DNA from 4 places in the Streptomyces sp. NPDC015346 genome. Region 4 is predicted to be linked to each of the others. Evidence: riboswitches for the same ligand, from Rfam matches in the RefSeq annotation. Region 4 holds a riboswitch; each other region holds the start of a gene.
What was found. A riboswitch is a leader RNA that binds a small molecule or an ion and turns the genes downstream of it on or off. The one in region 4 is predicted to bind cobalamin.
Positions count from the first base shown of each region.

Region 1: another riboswitch for cobalamin. It lies ahead of cobN (cobaltochelatase subunit CobN); the one in region 4 lies ahead of ACF06X_RS05670 (cobalamin biosynthesis protein).
Region 2: another riboswitch for cobalamin. It lies ahead of ACF06X_RS13320 (energy-coupling factor ABC transporter permease); the one in region 4 lies ahead of ACF06X_RS05670 (cobalamin biosynthesis protein).
Region 3: another riboswitch for cobalamin. It lies ahead of ACF06X_RS12305 (FecCD family ABC transporter permease); the one in region 4 lies ahead of ACF06X_RS05670 (cobalamin biosynthesis protein).

Region 1 covers NZ_JBIBTW010000012.1:26,620-33,805, reverse strand. Annotated here, with positions in the region: gene ACF06X_RS32085 (precorrin-8X methylmutase) at 1-495, opposite strand, end outside; gene ACF06X_RS32080 (cobalamin biosynthesis protein CobG) at 510-1,820, opposite strand; cobalamin riboswitch at 1,867-2,001, shown strand; gene cobN (cobaltochelatase subunit CobN) at 2,040-5,642, shown strand; gene abc-f (ribosomal protection-like ABC-F family protein) at 5,639-7,186, opposite strand, start outside.
Region 2 covers NZ_JBIBTW010000003.1:547,833-555,018, forward strand. Annotated here, with positions in the region: gene ACF06X_RS13290 (excalibur calcium-binding protein) at 1-146, shown strand, start outside; gene ACF06X_RS13295 (PadR family transcriptional regulator) at 239-772, opposite strand; gene ACF06X_RS13300 (FAD-dependent oxidoreductase) at 813-2,828, opposite strand; gene ACF06X_RS13305 (ATP-binding cassette domain-containing protein) at 2,927-3,841, opposite strand; gene cbiQ (cobalt ECF transporter T component CbiQ) at 3,838-4,587, opposite strand; gene ACF06X_RS13315 (energy-coupling factor ABC transporter substrate-binding protein) at 4,594-4,986, opposite strand; gene ACF06X_RS13320 (energy-coupling factor ABC transporter permease) at 4,986-5,720, opposite strand; cobalamin riboswitch at 5,749-5,973, opposite strand; gene dhaM (dihydroxyacetone kinase phosphoryl donor subunit DhaM) at 6,021-6,425, opposite strand; gene dhaL (dihydroxyacetone kinase subunit DhaL) at 6,422-7,054, opposite strand; gene dhaK (dihydroxyacetone kinase subunit DhaK) at 7,071-7,186, opposite strand, start outside.
Region 3 covers NZ_JBIBTW010000003.1:305,935-313,120, forward strand. Annotated here, with positions in the region: gene ACF06X_RS12300 (DHA2 family efflux MFS transporter permease subunit) at 1-1,441, shown strand, start outside; cobalamin riboswitch at 1,533-1,680, shown strand; gene ACF06X_RS12305 (FecCD family ABC transporter permease) at 1,784-2,890, shown strand; gene ACF06X_RS12310 (ABC transporter ATP-binding protein) at 2,890-3,675, shown strand; gene ACF06X_RS12315 (ABC transporter substrate-binding protein) at 3,686-4,723, shown strand; gene ACF06X_RS12320 (N-acetyltransferase) at 5,019-5,375, shown strand; gene ACF06X_RS12325 (magnesium and cobalt transport protein CorA) at 5,624-6,697, opposite strand; gene ACF06X_RS12330 (DUF4235 domain-containing protein) at 6,814-7,080, opposite strand; gene ACF06X_RS12335 (DUF3618 domain-containing protein) at 7,077-7,186, opposite strand, start outside.
Region 4 covers NZ_JBIBTW010000001.1:1,247,440-1,254,625, forward strand. Annotated here, with positions in the region: gene cobO (cob(I)yrinic acid a,c-diamide adenosyltransferase) at 1-386, opposite strand, end outside; gene ACF06X_RS05660 (putative cobaltochelatase) at 386-2,446, opposite strand; gene ACF06X_RS05665 (cobyric acid synthase) at 2,494-3,999, opposite strand; gene ACF06X_RS05670 (cobalamin biosynthesis protein) at 3,996-4,958, opposite strand; cobalamin riboswitch at 4,993-5,131, opposite strand; gene ACF06X_RS05675 (hypothetical protein) at 5,253-5,474, opposite strand; gene ACF06X_RS05680 (anion permease) at 5,487-6,743, opposite strand.

The DNA.
Region 1 (7,186 bases), on a different contig from region 4:
GATGAAGCCGACCGGGATGCCGAGGACGGCCGCGGGGCGGGGCGCGCCCTTGGCGATCATCTCCAGGAGGTGGAAGAGCGCGGTGGGGGCGTTGCCGATGGCGACGACGGAGCCTTCGAGGCGGTCGCGCCAGAGTTCGAGGGCGGCGGCGCTGCGCGTGGTGCCGAGCTCGGCGGCGAGGGCGGGCACGGAGGGGTCGGAGAGGGTGCAGATCACCTCGTTGTCGGCGGGCAGCCGCTTGCGGGTGACTCCGCTCGCGACCATCTGCGCGTCGCAGAGGATCGGCGCGCCGGCGCGCAGGGCCTCCCGGGCGCGGGCGACGACCTGCGGGGAGTAGGCGATGTCGCGTACGAGGTCGGTCATGCCGCAGGCGTGGATCATCCGCACCGCGACCTGGGCGACGTCGGCGGGCAGCCCCGCGAGGTCCGCCTCGGCGCGGATCGTGGCAAAGGACTGGCGGTAGATCTCCGCGCCGTCCTTCTCGTAGGCGAACATCGTGTCGTTCTCGCTCATCTCGTTGTACGGGCGGTGGTACGGGCCGTTGCGACCGCTTCGGTCAGGGAGGTACGGGGGGTGGGGGCGCCGTCGACCAGGTACCGGCCGTCGGCGGTGGCGACGACGTCGACCCAGGTGCCGTGCGGGCCGGTCGGGTGGCCGCAGCGCCGCTCGCAGCCGGAGAAGTGGACGGGGAGGCCGCCGCGACCGGGCACGGCGTCGGCGCGGACGTCGGCGAGGGCCTTGCCGCACCCGGGGCGTCCGGTGCAGGCGCCGACGCCGACCCACGGGGAGCGGGGGTCGGTGATCAGGCCGAGGGCCGCCAGTTCGGCGAGGCGCTCCTCGGCGGCGGCGCGGTCGGGGAAGCCGGTGACGACGGCTCCCCGCCACGGGGTGAGCCGGACCTCGCCACCGGTGGCGGCCAGGGCGCGCAGCTGTTCGGCGGTCAGTCGGCCGAGGGGCGCGAGGACGGAGACGGCGCTCTCGCCGAGCACCCCGGGCGCGGGCGGTTCACCGTGCGGGAGTTCCGGCGTGGGTACGGGCTCCGCCGCGACCCCGGCCCGGGCGAGCGCCCCCGCCAGGTCCGGCTCATGCCCCTCGGGCAGCTCCCGCACCCGCCAGGCACCGTTCCCCGCGCCGTGGGCGGCGACCAGAAACGCCTCGGCGGCGGCAAGCGCGGCCCGGGGCGCGTCGGAGGCGGCGACCCGGAAGACCTGAGAGCCGACACGGAGGAACGCGCCGGGGTCGTGGTCGCCCTCCTCACCCTCCTCGCCGGCCGCCGAGGCCCCCGCTGCGATCAAGGTCACATCTCCGCCGAGACCGGCCACGTCCCCGCGCCCGTCGTCCAGGACGAAGAGAAAACGGCCGGAAAGGGCCGCCGTCCACTCCCGCCCGCACAGCAGCGCGTCCAGCTCTCGGGCCCACAACTGCACGTCGGCGGCGCCCAGTCCGCCGTGTCCGTCCAGTCCGGCGGTCGGCGAGGCCACCACGTTCCGGACGCGTTCATGGGTCGCGGAGGGCAGCAGCCCCGCCTCGGCCAGAAGAGCGCCGAGCTCCGCCCCGCACCCCTCCCCGAGCCCCCGCAGCTCCACGTTCCCCCGCGAGGTGACGCTGACCCGCCCGTCTCCCATACCCTCCGCCGCCGCGGCCAGAACCTCCACCTGATGAGCCGTCAACAAGCCTGCGGGCAAGCGGAGTCGAGCCAGACGGCCATCATCGGCGGCGTGCAGCCGGAGCGCCCCGGGGCAGGCGTCACCGCGGTCCCGTATGCGAGGTTCGCCCTGGTTGGGCGTGGTGGGTGGGGTGGGCGGCATGGCGGCGAGCATACCCACGTGGTTCCGGGTGACCCTCCGGGCCGCCGGGCGCAGGATCTACTATGCAGACGGCATGGGGTCCCCGACCCCGGGGAGGAAGCCCGGTGAGAATCCGGCGCGGTCCCGCCACTGTGAGCCCGGCCCGGAACCACGGGGCGGGTGAGTCAGGAACTCCCGCCGTCCACACGACCACCCGGGGCGCGGACAACCCCGAGGAAGGCCTGCGCTCGCATGCGAATTCTGTTGCTGTCGCACTCCGACACGGACCTGCTCAGTGCCCGCGCGGCCGGCGGGCCGGTCGCGTACCGGTTCGCCAATCCCTCCCGGCTCGGGATCGACGAGCTGCCCGGCCTTCTCGACGGCGCCGACCTCGTCCTCGTACGCCTTCTCGGCGGTCTGCGGGCCTGGGACGAGGGGCTTCAGGCGCTGCGTGCCGCCGGCAAGCCGCTGGTCGTGCTCTCCGGCGAACAGGCCCCCGACGCGCAGCTCATGGAGGCCTCCACGGTCCCCGTCGGCGTGGCCACCGAGGCCCACGCCTATCTCGCGCACGGCGGCCCCGCCAACCTGGAGCAGCTGGCCCGGTTCCTCTCCGACACCGTGCTGCTCACCGGCCACGGCTTCGAGGCGCCGGCCGCCGCGCCCACCTGGGGTCCGCTGGAGCGGGAGTCGAGGAACGACGGCGGCCCCACGATCGCCGTGCTCTACTACCGCGCCCACCACATGAGCGGGAACACGGCCTTCGTCGGCTCCCTCTGTGACGCGATCGAGGACGCCGGCGCCCGCGCCCTACCGCTCTACGTCGCCTCGCTGCGCGCCCCCGAGCCCGAGCTTCTCGACGCCCTGCGCGGCGCGGACGCGATCGTCACCACCGTCCTCGCCGCCGGTGGCACCAAGCCCGCACAGGCGCAGGCGGGCGGCGACGAGGAGGCCTGGGACGCGGGCGCGCTGGCCGCCCTCGACGTACCGATCCTGCAGGCGCTCTGCCTCACCGGCTCGCGCTCCGCGTGGGAGGAGAACGACGAGGGTCTCTCCCCGCTGGACGCCGCCAGCCAGGTCGCCGTGCCCGAGTTCGACGGCCGGCTGATCACCGTCCCCTTCTCCTTCAAGGAGATCGACGAGGACGGCCTGCCCTCCTACGTCGCCGACGCCGAGCGGGCCGCCCGGGTCGCCGGGATCGCCGTGCGCCACGCCCGGCTGCGGCACATCCCCACCGCCGAGAAGCGCCTGGCGCTCGTCCTCTCCGCGTACCCGACGAAGCACTCGCGGATCGGCAACGCGGTCGGCCTCGACACTCCCGCTTCCGCCGTCGCCCTGCTGCGGCGCCTGCGCGAGGAGGGGTACGACTTCGGTCCGGTCGAGGAGATCCCCGGCCTCGTCTCCGGCGATGGCGACGAGCTGATCTACGCCCTGATCGAGGCCGGTGGCCACGACCAGGACTGGCTGACCGAGGAGCAGCTGGCGAAGAACCCCGTCCGTATCCCGGCCGCCGACTACAAGCGCTGGTACGCGACCCTGCCCGAGGAACTGCGTACGCACGTCGAGGAGCACTGGGGCCCGGCGCCCGGCGAGATGTTCCTGGACCGGTCCCGTAACCCCGAGGGCGACATCGTCCTCGCCGCCCTGCGGCGCGGGAACCTGCTGATCCTGATCCAGCCTCCGCGCGGTTTCGGTGAGAACCCGATCGCGATCTACCACGACCCCGATCTCCCGCCGTCCCACCACTACCTGGCCGCCTACCGCTGGATCGCGGCGCGCGCCGAGGACGGCGGCTTCGGGGCGGACGCCATGGTCCACCTCGGCAAGCACGGCAACCTGGAGTGGCTGCCGGGCAAGAACGCGGGTCTGTCCGCCGCGTGCGGACCGGACGCGGCGCTCGGCGACATCCCCCTGATCTACCCCTTCCTGGTCAACGACCCGGGTGAGGGCACGCAGGCCAAGCGGCGCGTGCACGCGACCCTCGTCGACCACCTGGTGCCGCCGATGGCGCGGGCCGACTCCTACGGCGACATCGCGCGCCTGGAGCAGCTGCTCGACGAGTACGCGCAGATCTCCTCCATGGACCCGTCCAAGCTGCCGGCGATCCGCGCGCAGATCTGGACGCTGATCCAGGCCGCGAAGCTCGACCACGACCTGGGGTTGGAGGACCGGCCCGAGGACGACGGTTTCGACGACTTCCTGCTGCACGTCGACGGCTGGCTGTGCGAGGTCAAGGACGCGCAGATCCGCGACGGTCTGCATGTGCTGGGCGGCGCGCCGGAGGGTGAGGCGCGGGTCAACCTGGTCCTCTCGATCCTGCGTGCCCGGCAGATCTGGGGCGGTACGCAGGCGCTGCCGGGTCTGCGTGAGGCCCTGGGTCTGGACGAGTCGGCCGCGACGCGCACGACCGCCGACGAGGCGGAGGCGACGGCGCGCGAGCTGGTCGAGGCGATGGAGGCGGCGGGCTGGTCCGTGGACGCGGTCCCGGCGGTCGCCGCCGCGCACGGTCCCGATGTCGCCGCCGTGCTGCGGTTCGCCTGCGAGCAGGTGGTGCCGCGGCTGGCGGCCACGACCGACGAACTGGCCCACGCCGTCCACGCGTTGAACGGTGGATTCGTGCCCGCCGGCCCGTCCGGCTCCCCGCTGCGTGGCCTCGTCAACGTCCTGCCGACCGGCCGGAACTTCTACTCCGTCGACCCCAAGGCCGTCCCCTCGCGCCTCGCGTGGGAGACCGGCCAGGCGCTCGCCGACTCGCTCCTGGAGCGCTACCGCGACGACAACGGCGAGTGGCCGACGTCCGTGGGCCTCTCCCTGTGGGGGACGAGCGCGATGCGCACGGCGGGCGACGACGTCGCCGAGGCGCTGGCGCTGCTGGGCGTCCGCCCGCGGTGGGACGACGCCTCGCGCCGGGTGAACGGCCTGGAGCCGATCCCGCTGGAGGAGCTGGGCCGCCCGCGCGTCGACGTCACGCTGCGCATCTCGGGCTTCTTCCGGGACGCCTTCCCGCACGTCATCGGGCTGCTCGACGACGCCGTACGGCTGGCGGCCTCGCTCGACGAGCCGGCCTCGGAGAATTTCGTCCGCGCCCACACGCAGGCCGACCTGGCCGAGCACGGCGACGAGCGGCGGGCGACCACCCGCATCTTCGGCTCGCGGCCGGGGACGTACGGCGCGGGCATCCTGCAGCTGATCGACTCGCGCGACTGGCGCACGGACGCGGACCTCGCCGAGGTCTACACGGTGTGGGGCGGGTACGCCTACGGCCGCGGGCTCGAAGGCCGCCCGGCGCGTTCGGAGATGGAGACGGCGTACAAGCGGATCGCCGTCGCCGCGAAGAACACGGACACGCGTGAGCACGACATCGCCGACTCCGACGACTACTTCCAGTACCACGGCGGCATGGTGGCGACCGTCCGCGCGCTGACGGGCACGGCGCCCGAGGCGTACATCGGCGACTCCACCCGCCCGGAGACGGTCCGCACCCGCACCCTGGTCGAGGAGACGTCGAGGGTCTTCCGCGCGCGGGTGGTGAACCCGAAGTGGATCGAGGCGATGCGCCGCCACGGCTACAAGGGCGCGTTCGAGCTCGCGGCGACGGTCGACTACCTCTTCGGCTACGACGCGACGACCGGCGTGGTCGCCGACTGGATGTACGACAAGCTGACGGAGACCTACGTCCTGGACCCGGAGAACCAGGCCTTCTTGAAGGAGGCCAACCCCTGGGCGCTGCACGGCATCGCCGAACGCCTCCTGGAGGCCGAGTCCCGCGGCATGTGGGAGAAGCCGGACCCCCAGACGCTGGCGGCGCTGCGCCAGGTCTTCCTGGAGACCGAGGGCGACCTGGAGGGCGACGACTAACGCGCGTGCGCCGGGGCGGGGGCCAAGTCCAGCCGTCGCCCCCGGAAGCCGTGACGGATGCGGCGGTCGTGGGTGACGATCACCAGGGTGCCCGGGTAGAGGGCGAGGGCGGCCTCCAGTTCTTCGACGAGGGCGGGGGACAGGTGGTTGGTCGGTTCGTCGAGGAGGAGCAGGTCCGCCGGGTGCGTGACCAGTCGGGCCAGTTCGAGTCTCCGGCGCTGGCCCGTCGACAGCTCCCGTACGGGCGTCGGCAGGTCGGCCGGGGCGAAGAGGCCGAGGGCCAGGAGCTCCTCCTCGCGGCCCTCGCCGAAGGCCTCGGCGACCGTGCGGCCGTCGTCGGGCAGGCCGAGGTCCTGGCGGAGCAGGCCGACCCGGCGCGGGACCGTGACCGTCCCGCCGTCCGGGGCGATTTCGCCTGCGAGGACCTTGAGCAGGGTGCTCTTGCCGGCGCCGTTCGGGCCGGTGACCAGGAGGCGTTCGCCGGGGGCCAGGTGGAGGGAGTCGAGCCGCAGCCGCCCCTCGACGTGTACGTCGGTGAGCGCGACCGGCGCGCCCTCGCCCTCGACCCGCGCGGTGAAGCGCAGCGGGTCCGGCGGCGGCGCCACCGGGTTCTCCCGCAGCCGTTGGAGCCTTTCCCGCGCCGCCCGGATCCTGCTCATCGCGCCGTGCGCCCGTGACCGGGCGCGGAAGGCGCCCGCCCCGCTGAAGGCCGCCGGGGCCTTGCGCGGGATCGCGGAGAAGCGGTCGATGTTCGTGTCGGCGAGGGCGGAGGCGCGGACGGTCTCGGCCCGCCACTCCTCGTACCTCTGCTCCCAGCGGGCCCGTTCGGCGGCCCGGCCCGCCAGATAGCCGGCGTAGCCGTTGCCGTACCTGCGGACCGTACGCAGCTCGCCGTTCACCTCCAGGACGGCGGTCGTGACCCGGTCGAGGAAGACCCGGTCGTGGGTGACGGCGACGACCGTCCCCCGGTGGGCGCGCAGCCGCTCCTCGAGCCAGGCGACGGCCTCGTCGTCGAGGTCGTTGGTCGGCTCGTCGAGGAGGAGCAGCTCGGGGTCGGTGGCGAGCGTCGCGGCGAGCGCGAGCCGGGAGCGCTGTCCGCCGGAGAGCGTGCCGAGCGTGCGGTCGCGGTCGAGCGGCGCCCGCTCGCCGAGCTGCCGCAAGGTCGTCTCGACCCGGCGGTCGGCGTCCCGCCCGCCCCGCGCCTCGTATGCGGCGAGGAGGGCGGCGTAGCCGTCGAGGTCCCCGGTCTCCTGGAGGCTCGCCTCCGCCGCCCGGATCCGCCGCTCCAGCTTCCGTACGTCGGCGAGTGCCAGGTCGACGGCGTCGCCGACGGTCGCCGTCCCCGGCAGGTCCAGGGTCTGGGCGAGGTGGCCGAGGCCGCCGGGGGATGCGACGGCGACGGTGCCGTTGTCGGGGGTCTCCAGGCCGGCGAGGAGCTTCAGGAGGGTGGATTTCCCGGAGCCGTTGTCACCGACGACGCCGACGCGCTCGCCGGGGCGGACGGAGAGGGAGACCCGGTCGAGGACGAGCCGGTCGTCGTAGTG
Region 2 (7,186 bases), on a different contig from region 4:
TGATGCCCTCGCGCGGAGCCCAGGGCGGGACCGGCGGATCGTATGACCCCACGGGACTCGAGGTCGGCATCGGCCTGGGTCTCGCCGCCGTCGCCACGGCGGCCGGTGGTTACACGCTGCTGCGCCGCCGCCGTTCCCGCACCTGACGGCCGGTCCGGCCACATCGGCGCCGGCGCGTGCCCGGGGGCTCAGCCCTCCGGGCGGGGCAGACCGCGCTCGTACGCCTTGGCCGCCCGAGCTACCGCTCCAGCTCGCTCAGCGCCCGGGTGAGCCACTCCACCCAGAACCGCTCCAGATCGATCCCGCCGCGCAGGACCAGGTGGCGCAGCCGGTCCGGCTCGCTCTCCCGGCGCGCCGGCGGGAAGTCCCGTACCTCGATCGCCAGGTATTCCTCCAACTGGCGCTGGTGCAGGTCGAGATGGCGCCGCAGCTCCTCCCGCATGCCGGGCGCGCCGACGACCGCCGCCGCCCGCATGCGCAGCAGCAGCGCCGAGCGCAGGGGCTTGGGGTCCTCGCTCCGCGCCACCCACTCGGTCAGCTCGGCGCGGCCCGCGGGCAGGACTTCGTACTCCTTCTTCTGCCCCCGGGCCGGTGTCGCCGCGGGCAGGGCACGGATGTGCCCCGCCTGCTCCAGCTTCCCCAGCTCGCGATAGATCTGCTGATGCGTGGCCGACCAGAAGTAGCCGATCGACCGGTCGAAACGGCGCGTCAGCTCGAGGCCGGAGGACGGCTTCTCGAGCAGCGCGGTCAGGATCGCGTGCGGGAGGGACATGCCCGCATCCTAGATTCGTTCCGCGCGCCCCCGGCCGGGATCACAGAGCCGCCGCGAGCCGGGTGCCCTGGTCGATGGCGCGCTTGGCGTCGAGCTCGGCGGCCACGTCGGCGCCGCCGATCAGGTGCGCCGTACGGCCCGCGGCGATCAGCTCCTCGTACAGGCCGCGGCGCGGCTCCTGGCCCGTGCACAGGACGATCGTGTCGACCGGCAGGATCTGCCGCTCGCCGTCGAGGACGATGTGCAGACCCTCGTCGTCGATCCGCTCGTAGGAGACGCCCGCGACCATGGCGACGCCGCGGTGCTTCATCTCCGCGCGGTGGATCCAGCCCGTCGTCTTGCCGAGGCCCGCGCCGACCTTGGAGGTCTTGCGCTGGAGCAGGTGGACCTGGCGCGGGGGCCGGGGCCGCTCGGGCGCGCGCAGTCCGCCGCGCGTCTCGTAGGAGGTGTCCACGCCCCACTGCCGGAAGTACGTCTCGGGGTCCTGGCTCGCGCCCTCGCCGCCGTCGGTGAGGTACTCGGCGACGTCGAATCCGATGCCGCCCGCGCCGAGGATCGCGACGCGCTCGCCGACCGGGGCGCCGTCGCGCAGCACGTCGAGGTAGCTGACGACGCTGGGGTGGTCGATGCCCTCGATCTCCGGGGTGCGGGGGGTGACGCCGGTGGCGACGACGACCTCGTCGTACTCCGCGAGCAGCTCGGTGGTGGCGGTGGTGTTCAGCCGGACGTCCACGCCCCGGGCGTCGAGCTGGGTGCGGAAGTAGCGCAGCGTCTCGTCGAACTCCTCCTTGCCCGGCACCCGCTTCGCGATGTTCAGCTGGCCGCCGATCTCGCCCGCGGCGTCGAACAGGGTGACGGAGTGGCCGCGTTCGGCGGCGGAGACGGAGAAGGCGAGTCCGGCCGGGCCCGCGCCGACCACGGCGATCCGCTTGGCGAGCCGGGTGGGGGAGAGGACCAGCTCGGTCTCGTGGCAGGCGCGCGGGTTCACCAGGCAGGAAGTGATCTTCAGGCTGAAGGTGTGGTCCAGGCAGGCCTGGTTGCAGCCGATGCAGGTGTTGATGGTGTCGGCGCGGTCGGCGGCGGCCTTGGCGACGAACTCCGGGTCGGCGAGGAAGGGGCGGGCCATGGAGACGATGTCGGCACGGCCCTCGGCGAGGATCTGCTCGGCGACCTCGGGGGTGTTGATGCGGTTGCTGGTGACCAGCGGCACGGAGACCGCGCCCATGAGCTTCTTGGTCACCCAGGTGTAGGCGCCGCGCGGCACGGAGGTCGCGATGGTGGGGATGCGGGCCTCGTGCCAGCCGATGCCGGTGTTGATGATGGTGGCGCCGGCGGCCTCGATCTCCTTGGCGAGCGAGACGACCTCGTCCAGGGTCGAACCGCCGGGCACCAGGTCCAGCATCGAGAGGCGGTAGATGAGGATGAAGTCCTCGCCGACCCGCTCGCGGATGCGGCGGACGATCTCCAGCGGGAAGCGGACCCGGTTCTCGTAGTCGCCGCCCCAGCGGTCGGTGCGCCGGTTGGTGGCGGCCGCGATGAACTCGTTGATCAGATAGCCCTCGGAGCCCATCACCTCGACGCCGTCGTACCCGGCGGCCTTGGCGAGCTCGGCGCAGCGGGCGTAGTCCTCGACGGTCTGCTCGACCTCGGCGTCGGTCAGCTCGTTCGGTACGAAGGGGCTGATCGGCGCCTGGATCGGGCTCGGCGCGACGAGGGCCGGGTGGTAGGCGTACCGGCCGAAGTGGAGGATCTGCATCGCGATCCGCCCGCCCGCCTCATGCACGGCGTCGGTGATGAGGCGGTGCTCGGCCGCCTCCTCCTCGGTGGTCAGCTTGGCGCCGCCGTCCCAGGGCCGGCCGGCCTCGTTCGGGGCGATGCCGCCGGTGACGATGAGGCCGACGCCGCCCCGGGCGCGCTCGGCGTAGAAGGCGGCCATCCGCTCGAAGCCGTTCTCGGTCTCTTCGAGGCCGACGTGCATCGAGCCCATGAGCACCCGGTTGGGCAGGGTGGTGAACCCGAGGTCGAGCGGGCTCAGCAGGTGCGGGTACGGGGTCATGGTGGGGCGCCTCCTCGCGCGGGAACGTCACCACCAGTTCTAAGGGACCCCGCCCCGCTTTTGCAACTAGTTGCAGAACACTCGGGACGTGACCTGTACTACTCGGTAACCGCCGCCGCCGGATCCCGCCGCCCCTCCGGCGCCTCCTTCCGCCACTCCTCCCTCGCCGCTGTCCACGCGTCCAGCTCCTCCGCCGTGCGCGGGCCCTCGGCGTCGCCGGCGAGGAGGCCGTGCGCACGCAGCAGGCGGGTCACCGCCATGCCCCACGGCCGGCGCAGCCGGGCCGCCGCCAGCAGGGCGTCGTCGGCGAGAAGCTCCACGACCGGACCCGTCCGAAGGCCCTCGGGCGAGAGCACGGCGGCCTCGTCCGCCCACCGCAGCGCCAGATCGACATCATGGGTCGCCATCACCACCGTCGTGCCCGCCTCGCGAAGCCGCCCGAGCGCCTCGAGGAGCCGCTCCTGCCCGTGCGGATCGAGGCCCGCCGTCGGCTCGTCCATGATGAGCACCCGGGGCCGCATCGCCACGGCGCCCGCGATCGCCGCCCGCTTCCGCTGCCCGTACGAGAGCAGATGGGTCGGCCGGTCCTCCAGGGCCACGATGTCCAGCGCCTCCAGGGCGTCGCGCACCCGGAGCCGTACCTCCTCCTCCGGCAGCCCGAGGTTCATCGGACCGAACGACACGTCCTGGCCGACCGAGGCCGCGAACAGCTGGTCGTCCGGATCCTGGACGACCAGCTGCACGGTCGTCCGCAGCCGGGTCAGCCCTTTCCGGTCGTACGACACCTCCTCGCCGTTCAGACGGAGCGCGCCGCTGCCGCAGCGCAGCCCCCCGCTCAGCAGCCGCAGCAGCGTCGTCTTGCCGCTGCCGTTGCGGCCGAGAAGGGCCAGCGCCCGTCCCTCCGGCACGGCGAAATCGATGCCGTCGAGGACGGCGGGGCCGTCCTCGTAGGCGAACCCGGCCTTCACCAGCTCCACGACGGGCGACCTCAGGACAGGCGACGCGACACTCACGGCAGGGACCTTTCCAGTACGAGGGTGAGGGCGACGAGACCGGCGAGGAGGCCGGCCGTCGCGGCGAGGAACCGGCCCGAGACCGCCGCCTCGGGCACCAGGACCCGCAGGGTCCCGTCGTAACCCCGCCCGGCGAGCCCCGCCTGCAGGCGCTGCGCCCGGTCGAAGGCGCGCACGAACGCCGTCGCGCCGAGCCCGGCGAGCGAGCGCCAGGCCGCCGCCCGGGAGGTCAGCCCGAGCCGGGCCGCCTGCGCCTGCCGGATCTTGGACATCGCGTCCAGGAGAAGGAAGCTGATCCGGTACATCACCAGGGCGACGTCCACGACCGGCGCCGGCACCCCCGCCCGCACCAGTCGCGGCAGCACGTCCGAGACGGGTGTGGTGAACGCGAACAGCAGCACCCCCAGGGAGGCGGCCGACGTCCGCAGCAGCAACTCGCCCGCGTGCACCGGCCCGTCCGGTGCGAGCGCGACGAGCCCGCGGGCCCCGCCCACCTCGAACAGCAGCGGAACCGCGCCCGTCACGCAGAACCCCAGCGGGATGCGGAACGCGCGCCACAGCTGACGCCCCGGCACACCGGCCGGGCCCAGGAGCACCACGAGGGTGGCCGCCGCGACGAGCACGGCACCGGGCCACGGCGGCAGACAGACCGCCGACAGGGTCAGACCGAAGCCGAGGACGGCCTTCTCGCACGGGTGACGGCGGCGCCAGCGACTGCTGTGCGCCGCCGCGTCGATCGGCAGCACCGGCGGTTACTCGTCGCCCGTGGCGGCGCGTGTCACCTTCGGGGCGTCCGTGGCGACCGTGGTGTCCGTGCCGACCGGTGTGGCCGCCGCGGCCAGCGCGCGCTCCTCGCCCTGCCGACGGCCGCGCCGCAGGCCGAAGTAGTACGCGAGCACCCCGGCCCCCAGCGCCGCCTGGAGCGAGAACAGCGCCGACTCGACCTCGCCGGACGGCGGCTCGTACAGCGGGCTGAACCACGGCTCGTAGTCGGGGTCGATCTCGGTGATGGCCGTCTCCGCCTCGGCGTCGGCCCCGGCGAACGGCTCCTCCTTGTGGTCCCCCAGACCCAGCAGGAGAGGGAGCACCGCGAGCGCCGCGACGACGAGCAGCAGAGCTGTGTTGATCTTCGCGTTCCGGCTCATCAGGCACTCGCCTCCGCCGTCTTGGTCCCGGTCCCGGTCCCGGTCTCGGTCGGGGTCCCGGTCTTGCGGGTGCCGGGGAGCAGGATCCCCAGGCGGGTCAGCTCCCCCTTGCTGGACTGCGTGAGCAGGCGCATCACGAGCACCGTGAGCAGGCCCTCGCTGACGGCGAGCGGCAGCTGCGTGACGGCGAAGATCCCGCCGAACTTGGCCAGCGCGCCGATGACACCGCTGCCCGGATCGGGGAAGGCCAGCGCGAGCTGCACGCTGGTCACGCAGTACGTGGACAGATCGGCGACGAACGCGCCGAAGAACACGCTCACCATGAGCGGCACGCCGGAGCGGCGCAGCAGCCAGTACGTTCCGTACCCCGCCCACGGTCCGACGATCGCCATCGAGAAGACGTTGGCGCCGAGCGTGGTCAGCCCGCCGTGCGCCAGCAGCAGCGCCTGGAAGAGCAGGGTGATGGTGCCCAGGACCGCCATCACCGGGGGCCGGAACAGAATCGCCCCCAGGCCCGTGCCGGTGGGGTGGGAACAACTCCCCGTGACGGACGGAATCTTGAGCGCGGACAGGACGAAGGTGAACGCACCGGACGCACCGAGCAACAGGGTCGACTCGGGATTGGACCTGACCTCGCGGGTCAGCGCGCGGACGCCGTGGACGACGAACGGAGCGGACGCGACGCCCCAGGCGGCGGCGTGCACAGGGGGCAGATACCCCTCGGCTATATGCATGGTTGGGAGACCCTCTCCAGCACCTCGTGGATGGACAACGCACCTTGGCCGGTCTCCTGGCTGACGGGTCATGCCGCCGCGACTCCGCCTTCCCACACCGCAACGGTCTCCCGCGGCGGTGCAGTGGCTTCCCCGGGGGGATGGAGCCGGACTTCCCGATCACAGTGGCGAGGGCCGCACCGGTACCGCACCGGTTTCCCGTACACCAAGGCCCTGCGACATTAGTGGGTTGACCAGGTACATCACAACACGGGTGCGGTCCGAGGCGCTCTGTGACGAGCGCCTCGCGACCTGTTCCGCTCATTCCTTCCGGTAGCCGTACGCCTCCGAGGCCGCCGCCACCACCGCGTCCAGGTCCCCGCCGGCCGAGGCCGTGACGAGGGCCGCGACGGCGCCCTCGACGAACGGGGCGTCCACGAGCCGGGACCCCTCGGGCAGCTCGTCCTCCTCCGCCAGGAGCGCCTTGACGGTCAGTACGGCGCTGCCCAGATCGACGAGCAGGGCCACTCCGGCGCCCCGGTCGACCGCCTCCGCCGCCTCGACGATCAGCTCCGAGCTGGTCCCGAGGCCGCCGTCCGGGGTGCCGCCCGCCGGGGCGATCGGCGCGGTCGCCCCGCCGCCCGCGAGCCCCTGGGCCAGTTCGGCGACGGCGTGGGCCACGGCCGCGCTGTGCGAGACGAGCACGATCCCCACCGGCCCGCTCATCCGGTCGCCACCTCCGCGAGGGCGGCGATCAGCAGCGCCGACGAGGTCGCGCCCGGGTCCTGGTGCCCGATCGACCGCTCGCCCAGATAGCTGGCTCTGCCCTTGCGCGCCTGGAGCGGCACGGTCGCGAGGGCGCCCCGCTCGGCCGCGTCCCGGGCCGCGTCGAAGGACTCGCCCAGCGCCTCGGCGGCCGGGAAGAGCGCGTCCAGCATCGTCTTGTCACCGGCCTGAGCCCCGCCGAGCCGGCTCACGGCGGCGACCCCGGCGCTCAGCGCGGCCGCCAGCTCCTCCCTGGTCACGGTCGCGGATTCGCCGAGCTCCTTGCCGGTCCGGCGCAGCAACGTCCCGTACAGCGGCCCGGAGGCGCCGCCGACGGTGGAGATCAACTGCCGTCCGGCGGTGATGAGTACGGCCCCCGGCGTCGGGGGCGGCTCCTTGTCCAGTACGTCCCGTACGGCGGCGAAGCCGCGCTTGAGGTTGGCGCCGTGGTCGGCGTCGCCGATCGCCGAGTCGAGCTCGGTCAGGCGGTCGGCCTCGCGGTCGACGGCCGCCGCGGCGGCGGTGAGCCAGCGAGTGAAGAAGGCGGCGTCGAGCGCGCCCCCGCTTTCCGGCCCGTTCATGTCGCTCATGTCCGTCATCCCCTCGTCACCGGCCCCAGCGCAGGGCGGGCGTCCGCACGGGCGCGTCCCACAGGCGCAGGATCTCCTCGTCGGCCTCGCACAGCGTCACCGAGCAGCCGGCCATGTCCAGCGAGGTCACGT
Region 3 (7,186 bases), on a different contig from region 4:
GATTCTCGTGCTGTCCACGTTCGTGGTCCTCCTCAACGAGACGATCATGGTCAATGCGATCCCGCGGCTCATGCGCGAGTTCGAGGTCACCGCGGCGGCCGCTGGGTGGCTGTCCACGGCCTTCATGCTCACCATGGCCGTCGTCATCCCGGTGACGGGGTGGTTCCTCCAGCGCGTGACGACTCGGACGGCCTTCGGCGTGGCCATGGCCCTGTTCCTCACCGGCACGGCGCTGGCCGCGGCCGCGCCCGCCTTCCCTGTGCTGCTGGCCGCCCGCGTCATCCAGGCGAGCGGCACCGCCGTCATGATGCCGCTGCTCATGACGACACTGATGACCCTCGTGCCCCCGCACGACCGCGGCCGGGTCATGGGCAACATCACCCTCGTCATCTCCGTCGCACCCGCCCTGGGCCCGGCGGTCTCCGGTGTGCTGCTGCAACTCGGGTCATGGCGGCTGTTGTTCCTGGCCGTGCTGCCCATCGCCGGAGCCATGGCCCTGTTCGGCCTGCGCCGGTTGGTCAACATCGGTGAGCCGAAAGCCGGCCCGATCGACTGGCTGTCCGTTCTCCTCGCGGCAGCGGGCTTCGGCGCCCTGGTCTACGGCCTGAGCGGGCTCGGCGCCGGGAACGCGGAGCAGAACACCCTGCCGCCGTCGGCCACGACCGTGGCCGGTGCCGTGCTGGTGGGCCTGTTCGTATGGCGACAGCTGTCACTGCAGCGCTCGTCCACGCCGCTGCTGGACCTGCGCAGCCTGACATTCCGTCACTTCTCCGTGGCGCTCGTCCTGATGTGCCTGGCGTTCATGGGCCTGATGGGCGCGTTCATCCTGCTGCCGATCTACCTGCAGGACGTGTGCGGCCTGACCTCGCTGCAGACCGGCCTGCTGCTCATCCCCGGCGGCCTGACGATGGGCCTGCTCGGACCGCAGGTCGGCAAGCTCTACGACCGGCTCGGCGCACCACGCCTGGTCATGCCCGGAGCCGTACTGACAGCGTTGTGCCTCGCGCTGTTCGCCTTCGCGGGCGAACACACCTCACCGTGGCTGGTGCTCGCCCTGCACATGGCCCTGAGCGTCGGTATGGCGTTCGTCTTCACGCCGATCTTCACGTCCGGGCTGTCCGTACTGCCGCCTCACCTCTACGCGCACGGGTCCGCCATCCTGGGCTCGCTCCAACAAGTCTCGGCCGCCGCCGGCACCGCCCTCGTCATCAGTGTCATGTCGGGACACGCCGCCACGGCAGCAGCCGAGGGCGCCGATGCCACCGGCGCCCTGGCCGTGGGCATCCGGTGGGGATTCGGCGTCGGCGCCGTACTCGGCGGACTGACCGTGCTGGTCGCTCTGCTGGTCCGCACCCCGCCCGCTCCGCAACAGCCCGCTGCGTCGGAGGCCCAGGACGAAGACGGCACCACGACGAACGAAACCGCCCACACACCCACCTGACGCCCTGGACGACCGGCCCGGCGGGCGCTGTCGGCATGTGCCCGCGGGCCTCGGGTTCGTCACGGGCCGGGTTTCCCCGGCGGCGCACCGCCAGGAGCGCGCGATAAGCTGCTGGCGCCCCGCGGGGGAAGTCCGGTCGAAGTCCGGCGCTGACCCGCAACGGTAGGCGGAGTGACGAACCTGTACGCAGGTCCGTCACTCCGTGAGCCCGATTACCCGCGGCGGTGAAGGCTCCTGACAACTCGCCGTGGACTGCGAGAGGGCGCTGCGCCGGGCGTACCGCGTCGTCGGCCGCACCCTGGCGCGTGGCACGGCCCGAGGCGAAGGCGATCCGCCGTGGCCATACCCGTCGAACAGAGCGGCATCGCCGCGCCGCCTGACGCCCCCCGCACAGGCACCGGCCCGGCGCCGCCACGACGCGTCCCCTTGCCGCCTCTCCTCGTCGCCCTGTGCGTCGCGCTGGTGGTCTCGCTCGCCTGCGGGGCGGGGATCGGGGCTTCGGGACTCTCCTGGGCCGAGGTGATGCGCTATCTCTGGTCAGGGCTGACGGGCGGAGCGATCACCGCGGACGAGGTGCCGGCGTACACCATCGTCTGGGAACTGCGCTTCCCCCGCGCCCTGCTGGCCGCGGTCGTCGGCGCGGGGCTCTCGGCCGTCGGCGTCGCCGTGCAGGCCATGGTCCGCAACGCGCTCGCCGACCCGTTCGTCCTCGGCATCTCGTCGGGCGCCGCCGTCGGAGCCAACGCCGTCCTGCTCTTCGGCGCCCTGGGCGCGCTCGGCATCTGGGCACTGTCCAGCGCCGCGTTCCTGTCCGCGCTCCTCGCCATGACGCTGGTGTACGCGATCGCCCGCACCCCTCGCGGTCTGACCCCGATGCGGCTGGTCCTCACGGGCAGCGCGATGTATTACGGCTTCTCGGCCGTCACCACGTTCATGGTCTTCGCGGCCGAGCACGGCGAGGCCGCCCGCTCCGCGATGATGTGGATGCTCGGCAGCCTCGGCGGGGCCAACTGGGCCTCCCTGCCCATCGCCGCCGGCGCCGTGCTCGCCGGCCTCGTCCACCTCGCGCTGTCGGCACGCCGACTGAACGCGCTCGCCATGGGCGACGAGACGGCAGCCGCGCTGGGCGTGGACGCCGGACGGCTCCGTAAGGAGCTCTTCGTGGTCTCCGCGGCCGTCACCGGGGCCGTCGTGGCCGTCAGCGGGGCGATCGGCTTCGTGGGGCTGATGGTTCCCCACGGCGTACGGATGCTGGTCGGCGCCGACCACCGCCGGGTGCTGGCCGTCGCACCGCTGGTGGGCGCGGTGCTGATGATCTGGGTGGACATCCTCTCGCGCCTCGTGATGGCGCCGACCGAACTTCCGGTGGGAGTCCTGACCGCCGTGATCGGCGTGCCGTGCTTCGTCCTGCTGATGAGACGCCGCTCGTACAGCTTCGGAGGCGCGTGATGAGGATCGACATCGACGACCTGACGGTGGAGCTCGCGGGCGCGAAGCTGGTGGAGGACGTCACCCTACGGGTGGGCGGAGGCCGGCTCGTCGGGCTGGTCGGACCCAACGGCAGCGGCAAGTCCAGCCTGCTGCGCTGCGTCTACCGGGCGCTGCGCCCGACCGCCGGTACGGTCCGGCTCGACGGGCGGGATCTGCACGCGATGAGCGCGCGTGAGGGCGCCCGGCGCCTGGCCGCCCTTCCCCAGGAGTCCGTCGCCGAGTTCGACTTCACGGTCACCGAGGTCGTGGCGATGGGACGGTTGCCGCACCAGAGCGCGGCTGCCCGCACCACGGCCGAGGACCGGCGGGCATGCGAGGCCGCGCTGGCTCGGGTCGGCGCCGCCCACCTCGCCGACCGCGGCTTCCTCACGCTCTCGGGCGGGGAGAAGCAGCGGGTCCTGATCGCCCGCGCGCTGGCCCAGCAGCCCCAGGTGCTCGTCCTCGACGAGCCCACCAACCACCTCGACATCGCCCAGCAGTTGGAAGTGCTGTCCCTGGTGCGGGACAGCCGGCTCACCGTGCTCACCGCACTCCACGACCTCAACCTGGCCGCGGTCCACTGCGACCTGCTGTACGTGATCCAGCACGGCCGGATCGTCGCCTCCGGCGCTCCGCACGACGTGCTCACCCCCGACCTGCTGGCCGAGGTCTTCGGCGTACGGGCGCACCGCGTGCCGCACCCCGAATCCGGGGCCCTGCAGCTGCTCTTCGACCGACTCCCGTCCGCTCGCCCCGCCTCGTAAGGAGCCATCCATGCCCTCTCCCGTACGCCCCGCCGCTCTCGTACGCCCCGGCGCTCTCGTGCTCGCCGCGGCTCTCGTCCTCACCGGCTGCGGTGCCGAGGTCACCTCCGCCGGCAGCGGGGACGGCGCGGCCAAGGCGGTCGGCCACTACCCGGTGACCATCGAGAACTGCGGGGAGAAGAAGACCTACGACGCGGCTCCGAAGCGCGTGGTGACCAATGACGTCGGCATCACCGAGATCATGTTCGCGCTCGGCCTGGAGGACCGTATGGCGGGCTACGTCATGCCCGACGACAAGGGAGATCTCGATTCCGTCCCCTGGAAGGACGCCTACCAGAAGACGAAGTGGCTGTCGAAGAAGACGATCAACAAGGAGCTCGTCCTCGACTCCCGGGCGGACCTGGTCTTCGCCGGCTGGAACTACGGCTTCAACGAGGCTGAGGGATTCACCCCCGCGGAGCTGGAGAGAGTGGGGATCGGCTCGTACGTGCTGACCGAGTCCTGCCGCAACGGGCGGGACAAGGCCCGGGGCGTGATGCCGCCGCTCGACGCGCTCTACGTCGATCTGCGGAATCTCGGGAAGCTCTTCGACGTCGAGGACCGTGCGGAAGCCCTCATCGCGGCCTTCCAGAAGCAGGTGGCCGAAGCGCAGGCGAAGGCCCCGAAGGGGGCCGACCGGCCGCGTGTCTTCCTCTACGACGCCGGCCGCGACAGGCCCCTGACGTCCGGTGTCTACGCGGGGCCGCACGACATCATCACCAAGGCGGGCGGTGACCACGTCATGAAGGACCTCAAGGACAGCTGGACGACGGTCGGCTGGGAGACCGTCGTCGAGCGGGACCCGGAAGTCATCGTCATCAATGATTACGGGGACGTCAGTGCGGAGCAGAAGAAGGAATTCCTGAAGTCCTACCCGCCGCTCGCGGGCGTTTCGGCGATCAAGCACGACCGCATCGTCGTCCTCGACTACGTGGAGCTGGTGGAGAGCCCGCGCAACCCTGCGGCGATCGCCTCGCTGGCCGCGCAGCTGCGGAAGCTGAAGGGGTGACGGATGGTCCTCGCCGTGGCGGGTGGCGGGTGGCGGGTGGCGCGTGGTGGCCCGGTCGCCCGCGATGCGTCGGGGACGACTTCCATGTCGGCCTGATTGGCCCAGTGTTGATGGCAGGGGCAGAATTGGTCGCTGATATCGGGGCACGTGCTCATACATGCAGGGAAACCAGACGTTTGCCATGAGTACCGCGCACGGCCGGTCGCCTGGCCTGAGGGCCGGCCCGTCGCACCGGCGGGCCGGGGGAAGGCACCGGCGCTCTGGACGGCGCTGGGGCAGGTGGCATCGCCGGCTCATGGCCTATCGCGACATCGAACTGCTGCCGGCTCCCGCCCCAGAAGGGGCGGGTCAGGATTGTCTCCTGCTGGTACACATCCGCAAGGTGGTCGGGCGAGTGACCTACCAAGCATGCGGTCGGTGTGCCGAGGGCGTGATCACCGACGTGGTCCTCGACGAACCGTTCCGCGACAGCGGGCTGGGTACGAGAGCTCTTTCGCATCTGCGCTCCCGGTATCCCGGCGTCACCTGGCGCACCACGGTCGACCGCCGCCTCACCCGTGATCTGCTGCGGCGGATGCGTGTCCCCGAGGCATCCGCCGGGGGGAACTGCCCCCACGGGTTGCCCGCCGGCGTTGCCCATGCCGGTGGTTGAGCAGGGTCGATCTGCTTCGGGGCGAAACAGGGACGGGGCCCTGCGCTGGTCCGGTGCGGCCGTTACGTGGAGTCGGCGTCAGCTGAACACCCGGCGGCGGTCCTTGGGTGCGAGTGCCCCGAATGCCTCGGCCCCGTACTCACGCAGGCACGCCGCTGCGCCTCCTGTACCAGCCCTCTCCCCACCCTGCCCGCACAGACCGCAGCGACCAGCACGGGTGGGTGACAGCAGCGTCTCAAGGCTCGGAGTTACAGCCACCCGTTGCGGCGGAAGACCCGGTGGAGCAGGGTGCACGCGCTGACCATCACGGCGATGGCCAGGGGGTAGCCGTAGGTCCATTCCAGTTCAGGCATGTGGGCGAAGTTCATGCCGTAGACGCCGGCGATGAGGGTGGGCAGGGCGAAGATGGCGGCCCAGGCGGAGATGGTGCGCATGTCGTCGTTCTGCCAGGTCCCCACCTTGGCCAGGTGGGCGTCCAGGACGGAGTTGAGCAGTTCGTCCAGGGACCGGGCCTCGGTATCGGCGCGGTGCACGTGGTCAGCGACGTCGCGGAAGTACGGCAGAGCCTCCTCCGGCCAGCCGGAGCGCGGGCCGGCGAAGTCCTGCACCACCGGCACCAGAGGCTGCACGGCATCCCTGAATTCCAGGACCTCCCGCTTGAGGGAGTACACCTCTTCGATCACGTCTTCGCGCGCCGGGGAGAACACCCGGCGCTCCAGGCCGGTCAGATCACCGCGCACTTCCTCGGCGATGGAGGTGTAGGCGTCGACAACCACGTCCAGGACCGTGTGCAGCACCGCCACCTGGCCCAAGGCCAGCAGGGCCGGGTCGCGGTCGAGTCGGCGGGCGGCTTCGGCCGCGGGGTCCGCCTGTCCGTGGCAGACGGTGAGGACGAAGTTCGGGCCGAGAAAGATCATGGCCTCGCCCGACTCGACCTGCGAGGTCTCCTCCACGTACCACAACGTCTTCAGCGCGACGGAAAGCACATCCCCATAGCGCTCGCGCTTGGGCCGCTGATGGGCCTGTACGGCGTCTTCCACCGCCAAGGGATGCAGGCCCAGCTCACCGGCCAGCGCCTCCACCTCCCGTGCCGAAGGATCGGCCAGGCGGATCCACCCGAACGTCTCTTCCGGCGCATCCCGCAGCCGCTTCAGTACGCTCTCGCTGCCCTCCACCACTTCAGGGGCCTGCGGACTGCCGTCGTTTCGATAGATCACACACTCCATACCCTCACACCTACGCACCGTGCCCCGATTCATGCGCAGCCCGCGGGTCCGCCCCTGGGGTCGGGCCCGGCTACCAGCAAGGCGGATGCCGCTCACGCTCGATGCGGACCTCGTCGTGCGGACGGGGACGGTCTGCCGGACTTCTCCGGTGCGCCGCCAGGGGGTCCCTGGCGGCGCCGGGATTCCCGTACCGTCGACGGTGACGGGACGCGTCAGCCGGGCCAGGTGCCGGTCAGGCGGTGCAGCGTGACGGCGCCGCCCCGGTCGACGGCGGCTTTGACGGCGGCGAAGATCGCTCCCTGCAGGCTCGCGGCGAGCAGGACTTCCTGCCAGCTGCGGTCCTGATCGGTTGCGTCGGGGGCATCGTCATCATTCCCGAGCATCTTCCACGCCTGCTTGAACGCCGCTCCGGCGATCATGCCGCTGGCGGCCCCGAGGGCCAGGCCAACGGGCTTGTACGCGATCTTGGACGCTTTCACCGGTGCCCCCTGTCGCGGCGCTTCTTGACCAGCACCAGCAGCACCAAGGCGGCCACCGCCACCAAGGGCCCGCGACGCCGGCGCGCGGCCCGCGTGACCTGACTCG
Region 4 (7,186 bases):
AACTTGTACCTCTCCTCGGCGAGGTCCCGCTTGACCTGCTCCCAGCCCTCGCGCGCCTTGTCCTCGTGCGACTGCTCGCCCTCGGCGACCTCGCGCTGGATCCAGGACCAGCCCTCACCCATCTTGTTCCAGGTGACGGTCCCGCCCTTGCCGGTCTCGCCGAGCGCCTTGAGGGCGTTCTCCTCGCCGACCTTCCACTTGGCGGACTTGACGAACTGGAACACCCCGATCGGCCAGCCCTGGTTCCAGGCGCGCAGCGCCATGCCGAAGGCGGCGGTCGACTTCCCCTTGCCGACGCCGGTGTGCACCATCACCAGCGCGCGGTTGCGGCGCTGGCGGGTCGTGAGACCGTCGTCGGGTACGACGCTCGGCTGTCCCTGCGGCATTAGGCGGCCCTCCTCGTTGACTGTCCTGACTTTCCTGACTGTCCTGCCTGTACGTTCCTGACCAGCCCCGCGATCGAGTCCGCGCGGAGCTCGTCCAAGGTCACCGCGCTGCCGCCGAGTTCGCGGGCGAGGTCCCCGGCGAGGCCGAGCCGCACCGGGCCGGTCTCGCAGTCCACGACGACCGCCGCCGTGCCGTCCGCGGCGTGCAGCCGCGCCGCGCGGGCGGCGAGCGCCACCGGGTCGGCGCCGCCGCCGGTCGCCCGGCCGTCGGTCACGACGACCAGCAGGGGCCGGCGCGACGGGTCGCGCAGCCGCTCGACGCGCAGCACGTCGTGCGCCTTGAGCAGCCCCGCCGACAGGGGCGTACGCCCCCCGGTCGGGAGCAGTTCGAGCCGGGCGGCGGCCGCGTCCACGGAGGACGTCGGCGGCAGGGCGACCTCGGCGTCCCGGCCCCGGAAGGTGACCAGGCCGACCTTGTCGCGCCGCTGGTAGGCGTCGAGGAGCAGCGAGAGGACGGCTCCCTTGACGGCGCTCATCCGCTGCCGGGCCGCCATCGAGCCGGACGCGTCGACGGCGAAGAGCACCAGGTTCCCCTCGCGGCCCTCCCGGGTCGCCTGCCGCAGGTCGTCCCTGCGCACCACAAGGCCCGGGCCCGACCGCCCGCGCGCCTTCTGGTGCGGGGCCGCCGCCCGTACGGTCGCCGTCAGGTGCAGCTTGGTCAGCGCGCCACGCGGCCGTACGGCCCCGGTCGTCCTGCCGTGCTCGGTACGGGCCCGGGAGCGGCGCCCGGCCGCGCCCTCACCCAGTCCCGGCACGCTGAGCATCTTCGTACGGAAGGGCTCGGCGGCCTTGACGGCCGCGCGCTCACCGGCGCCTCCGGGGGCCTGCGGCGCGGGCGCGGGCGCAGGCGCTTCGTCCGGCGCGGGCGCTTCGTCCGGCGCCGTCGTGTTCTCAGGGGCCGGCGCGTCGCCCTGCGGCGGCACACCGCCCCCGCCGCCACCCGGACCGTCGGGGCCCTCCGGACCGGGGTCCGGATCCTCGTCGTCCTCGCCCTTGAACTGCTCCAGGGTCTCGTCGAGCTTGTCCTCGTCGAGACCGGGGGCGTCGAAGGGGTTCCGGCGCCTGCGGTGGGGCAGCGCGAGCAGCGCCGCCTGCCGTACGTCGTCGGAGGTGACGTCCGTCCGGCCCGCCCAGGCGGCGAGCGCCGTCGCGGTGCGGGCCATCACGATGTCGGCCCGCATGCCGTCCACCTCGAACGCGGCACAGGTCGCGGCGATCTGGAGCAGAGCGGCGTCCCCGAGCGTCACCCGCGGCAGCAGCGCGCGGGCGGCGGCGATCCGCTCCCGCAGCGCGCTCTCCTCACCGGCCCAGCGCGCGGCGAAGGAGGCGGGATCGTCGTCGTACGCCAGCCGGCGGCGTACGACCTCCACCCGCTGCTCGGGTTCGCGGGAGGCGGCGACCTCGACGGTGAGGCCGAAGCGGTCCAGCAACTGCGGCCGCAGCTCGCCCTCTTCGGGGTTCATCGTGCCGACGAGCAGGAACCGGGCCGCGTGCCGTACGGAGACGCCCTCGCGCTCCACGTAGGAGGAGCCCATGGCGGCGGCGTCGAGGAGCAGGTCGATCAGGTGGTCGTGGAGGAGGTTGACCTCGTCGACGTAGAGGATCCCGCGGTGCGCGTCCGCGAGGAGCCCCGGCTCGAAGGCCTTCACCCCGTCCGCCAGCGCCTTCTCGATGTCGAGCGCGCCGACGAGCCGGTCCTCGGAGGCGCCGACGGGCAGCTCCACCATCCGCGCGGGCCGCGCCGCCGCAGGCGCGACCTCGTGCGGCCCGTCCGGGCAGCCCGGGTCGGGCGCGGCCGGGTCGCAGCTGAACCGGCACCCCGCGACCACCGGCACCTCGGGCAGCAGGTCGGCGAGCGCGCGTACGGCCGTCGACTTGGCGGTGCCCTTCTCGCCGCGTACGAGGACACCGCCCACCGCCGGGCTCACCGCGTTGAGCAGCAGCGCGAGGCGCAGGTCGTCCATGCCGACGACGGCGGTGAACGGATACCGGGTGCTCATCGGGCGGTCAACTCCTTCAACTCGTTGATGTGCGGGGGGCCGCGGGGTCACGGCGCGCCCGGCGGGATGAACGGCAGCCCGGACGGCGGGCCGTTCTCGATCAGCCGCAGCAGCGCGTCCGTGTCCGCGTGTTCCTCGATCAGGTCGCCGAGCCGGTCCAACTGCTCCTCGCGCAGCTCGCCGAAGCTGGTGTCGGGCGCCGGGACGAACCGCCGTCCGGCCGCCGCCGCCACCTCCCGCAGGAACGCCCGGCGGAAGCCGTCGCTCTCCAGCGAGCCGTGCCAGTGCGTCCCCCACACCGCGCCGACCCGGCACCCGTCCAAGAAGGCTTCGCCGCCCAGGACTTCGGCGACGCCGTGGTGGATCTCGTACCCCTCCACCCGCTCGCCGAGCGCCTCGCCGGCCGGCCGGGCCAGGGTCTTCTCGGCCGCGAACCGCACCCGTACCGGCAGCAGTCCGAGACCGTCCACGGCCCCGGCCTTCGACTCGACCTCGTCCTCGATGTGCTCGCCGAGCACCTGGAAGCCGCCGCAGACGCCGAGCACCGGCCGGCCCTCGGCCGCCCGCCGGGCCAGCGCGTCGGCCAGGCCGCGCTCCCGCAGCCAGGCCAGCGCCTTCACGGTCCCGCGCGTGCCCGGCACGACCACGAGGTCCGCGTCGACCAGTTCCTCCGGGCGGTCCACGAAACGCACCACGACGCCCGGCTCGGCCGCCAGCGCGTCGACGTCGGTGAAGTTGGACATCAGCGGTACGGCGCAGACCGCGACCCGCAGCACGTCCTCGCCGACCGGCGGCGCCACGACCGACTCGCGGACGGTGCCGCGCAGCGACACCCGCAGGCCGTCCTCCTCGTCGATGCCGAGGCCGTGCGCGTACGGCAGGACACCGAACGTCCGGCGGCCGGTCAGGCCGAGCAGCATGTCCAGGCCCGGCTCGAGGAGGGTCACGTCACCACGGAACTTGTTCACCAGATACCCGGCCACGAGCGACTGGTCCTCCGGACTCAGCAGCGCCGTCGTCCCGAAGAACTGGGCGAACACCCCGCCCCTGTCGATGTCGCCGACCACCAGGACCGGCAGCCGCGCGGCCCGCGCGATGCCCATGTTCACGATGTCCGTGCGCCGCAGGTTGATCTCGGCCGGACTGCCCGCCCCCTCGCAGATCACGGCGTCATACGTGCCCCGCAGCTCCTCCAGGCACGCCAGGACCGGCTCGAACAGTTCCCTCTGCCTGCCTCCGTGGTAGCCGCGGGCGCTCAGCTCGCCGACCGGCTTCCCCATCAGCACGACCTGGCTGGAGCGGTCGCTGCCCGGCTTGAGCAGGACGGGGTTCATCAGCGCGGTCGGCTCCACCCGCGCGGCCTGCGCCTGCATGGCCTGCGCCCGGCCGATCTCCGCGCCCTCCCTCGTCACGAAGGAGTTCAGGGACATGTTCTGCCCCTTGAAGGGGGCGACCTTCACGCCCCGGCGCACCAGCCAGCGGCAGATGCCGGCCGTGACGACGCTCTTTCCCGCGTCCGAGGTCGTGCCGGCGACCAGCAGTCCGCCGCTCATATCCGCCTCCGCTTGATCGCTTCCCTGACCAGCCGTCCGCCGACACAGGCCGCCAGCGTCAGCCCGGTCACCCGGCGCGACAGCCGTACCGCCCGCTCGATGTCCGCCACGTCCACGTCCCGGCCCTCCCCGTTGAGCACCGGCCGGTGTTCGACCCGCCCGCCGTACGACAACGTCCCGCCGAGCCGTACGCCGAGTGCCCCCGCGAAGGTGGCCTCGACCGGGCCCGCGTTGGGGCTGGGGTGCTTGGCGGCGTCGGCGCGCCACGCCCGCAGCGCCCCGCGGGGATCGCCGCCCCCGACCGTGGCGAGTACGGCCGTCAGCCGCGCCCCCGGCCAGCCGGCGAGGTCGTCGAGGCGGGCCGAGGCCCAGCCGAAGCGGCGGTAGCGGGGGGACTTGTGGCCGACCATCGCGTCCAGGGTGTTCACGGCCCGGAAGCCGACCAGGCCCGGTACGCCGGCGACGGACCCCCAGACGAGGGCGCCCACGACCGCGTCGGAGGTGTTCTCGGCGACGGACTCCACGACCGCGCGGGCCATCGCCGGGCCGTCCAGGGAGTGCGGGTCGCGCCCGCACAGGTGGGGGAGGCGCTCGCGGGCCGTGTCGAGGTCCCCGTCGCTCAGCGCCTCGCCGATGGCGCGGGCCTCCCGGCCCAGGGTCGTACCGCCGACGACGGCCCAGACGGAGGCGGCGGTCAGGGCGACCGACGCGGTGCGCCGGCCCCGTACCGTACGGGCCGCGAGGGCGCCCAGGGCGGCCGTGCCGCCGGCGCAGACGGCGGTGTGCAGCGCGCCCCACCCACGGTGGTCGCGCCAGAGAAGCCTCTCGACGGCCGCGGCGGTCCGTCCGAAGGCGGCGACCGGATGGCCGCGGCGGGGATCGCCGAGGAGCAGGTCCGCGGCCAGACCGGCGGCGGCACCGTACGCGAATACACCTGTGGCTGCGGAGCGGCCGGGCATGGCGCTGTGTCCTCACTCAGGGTCCGCGCCCTGGCTCGACGTGACCGGCGGTGAGAGTTCCTGGCTCCCGGGGGTCTTCCCCGGTCACAGTGGCGGGACCGCGCCGGATTCGCACCGGACTTCCTCTTCTGCCGCCGTAATGGCCCCGGAAGTCCACCACGTGTGCGAACACCCGTCAACTCGCCTGTGACCTGCGGCGCGAGAGTGTGCGCAGCCCCACACGACGCCCACGCGCGACGAACGGGCGGGCCGCACCCGAAGGTGCGGCCCGCCCGGTCGTCGGAGCCTGTTCCGTCAGGCCACGATGAGAGAGATTCCGTACACGACGGCCGCCGCGCACAGGGCGAAACAGGCGTACGCGCCGGTACGCGCCAGGGTGGCCGAGCCTCCCTGGGCGGCGGCCTCCTCCTGCTTGGAGAGGCCGACGATGCCGAGGGTGAAGAGGCCCACGAGGGCGACGGTCGCCACGAGGCTGACTCCGAAGACGGAGCCGAGAGCTGCCCAGTCGATCTTCATGTCGTTCGTTCCTTACACCGCGGCCGAGGCTGCGGGGGCTGCCGGGTCCGCGGGGGCCGGCGAGGGGATGGTGGTCTTCAGGTCCTCGTCCGCGAAGGCGGCGACGGCAGCGGTCGGCGGCGGGGTGACGGCCGCGATGGCGGTCGTCACGACGCCCGCGGGCTCGGTCTCCACGTCGTTGACATTGGTGTGGTCGACCACCTGGCGGCGGGAGACGAGCCAGATGGCGACGCAGGAGGCGACCAGGAAGGCCGCGACGGTGTAGACGCCCCAGTCGCCCTGCCGGGCGACGTACTCGGCGCCGGCTCCGACCAGGCCCGCGGCCGGCAGGGTCAGGCCCCAGGCGACGAACATCCGGGTGGCGGTCGACCAGCGGACGACACCGCCCTTGCGGCCCAGGCCCGCGCCCATGACGGCGCCGGAGCAGGAGTGCGTGGTCGAGAGGGAGAAGCCCAGGCTGGAGGAGGCCAGGATGACCGTGGCCGCGCTGGTCTGGGCGGCGAAGCCCTGCTGCGGCTGGAGGTCGGTGAGGCCCTTGCCCATCGTGCGGATGATGCGCCAGCCGCCGAGGTAGGTGCCGAGCGCGATCGCCACACCGGCGGAGACGATGACCCAGACGGGCGGGTTCGAGCCGGGGACGAGGACGCCGCCGGCGACCAGCGCGAGCGTGATGATGCCCATCGTCTTCTGGGCGTCGTTGGTGCCGTGGGCGAGCGAGACGAGACCGGCGGAGGCGATCTGACCGGCGCGGTAGCCCTTCTCGGTGGTCTTCTTGCCGGCGTTCCGGTCGAGCCGGTACGTCAGGCGGGCGGCGAGCATCGCGGCCAGGCCGGCGACCAGCGGGGCGGCGATCGCCGGGATGAGCACCTTGGTGACGACGACGCCGCCGTTGACGCCACTGAGGCCGATCGAGGCGATGGTCGCGCCGATGAGGCCGCCCATCAGGGCGTGGGAGGAGCTGGACGGCAGACCGACCAGCCAGGTCAGCAGATTCCAGAGGATCGCGCCGACGAGCGCGGCGAGGATGACTTCCGGTTGGATGCCCTCCTCGTTGACGAGTCCCTTGGAGATCGTCTTGGCAACCTCCACCGACAGAAACGCGCCGACCAGGTTGAGCACGGCGGACATGGCCACCGCCGTCTTGGGCTTGAGGGCACCGGTCGAGATGGTCGTCGCCATCGCGTTGGCGGTGTCGTGGAAACCGTTCGTGAAATCGAACACGAGAGCTGTCACGACCACAATCGCGAGCAGCAGCGTGATGTGTTCCATTTACCCAGGCAATCGTTCGACGTCAGTGGCTGGTCGAACGTAAGCAACCTGGGTGAACGGAAGATGAACTGGGCCGGGCGGTGTGGTGACCCGATCCAGGGTCCAGGGATTCCGCTTACGGGTTCGGCGGGCCGCCTGTCCACGATGTGGTCACCGTGCGACCCGGGGTAATCCGGGCGGTTGCGGGGCGGATGCGACATGCTCCGCTTCCGCCCCTCCCGTCCCGTGTCACCACGTGGACGCCGCGGGGCGGTGTCAGCCGACCGGGGGACCCGCAGGAGGAGATCCATGTCACCCCGGAGAGGGGGCCGGGTCGCCGTGCGGCGGTCGCGGTCGAGGCCTCGGTCGCCGCGCGGCGACGGCGGTCGCCCCGCTGTGTGACCGGGCCGCCCCGCTGCGGAACGGGTCAGTCCGGTGGCAGTCCGGCCCCGCCCTGCCGACAC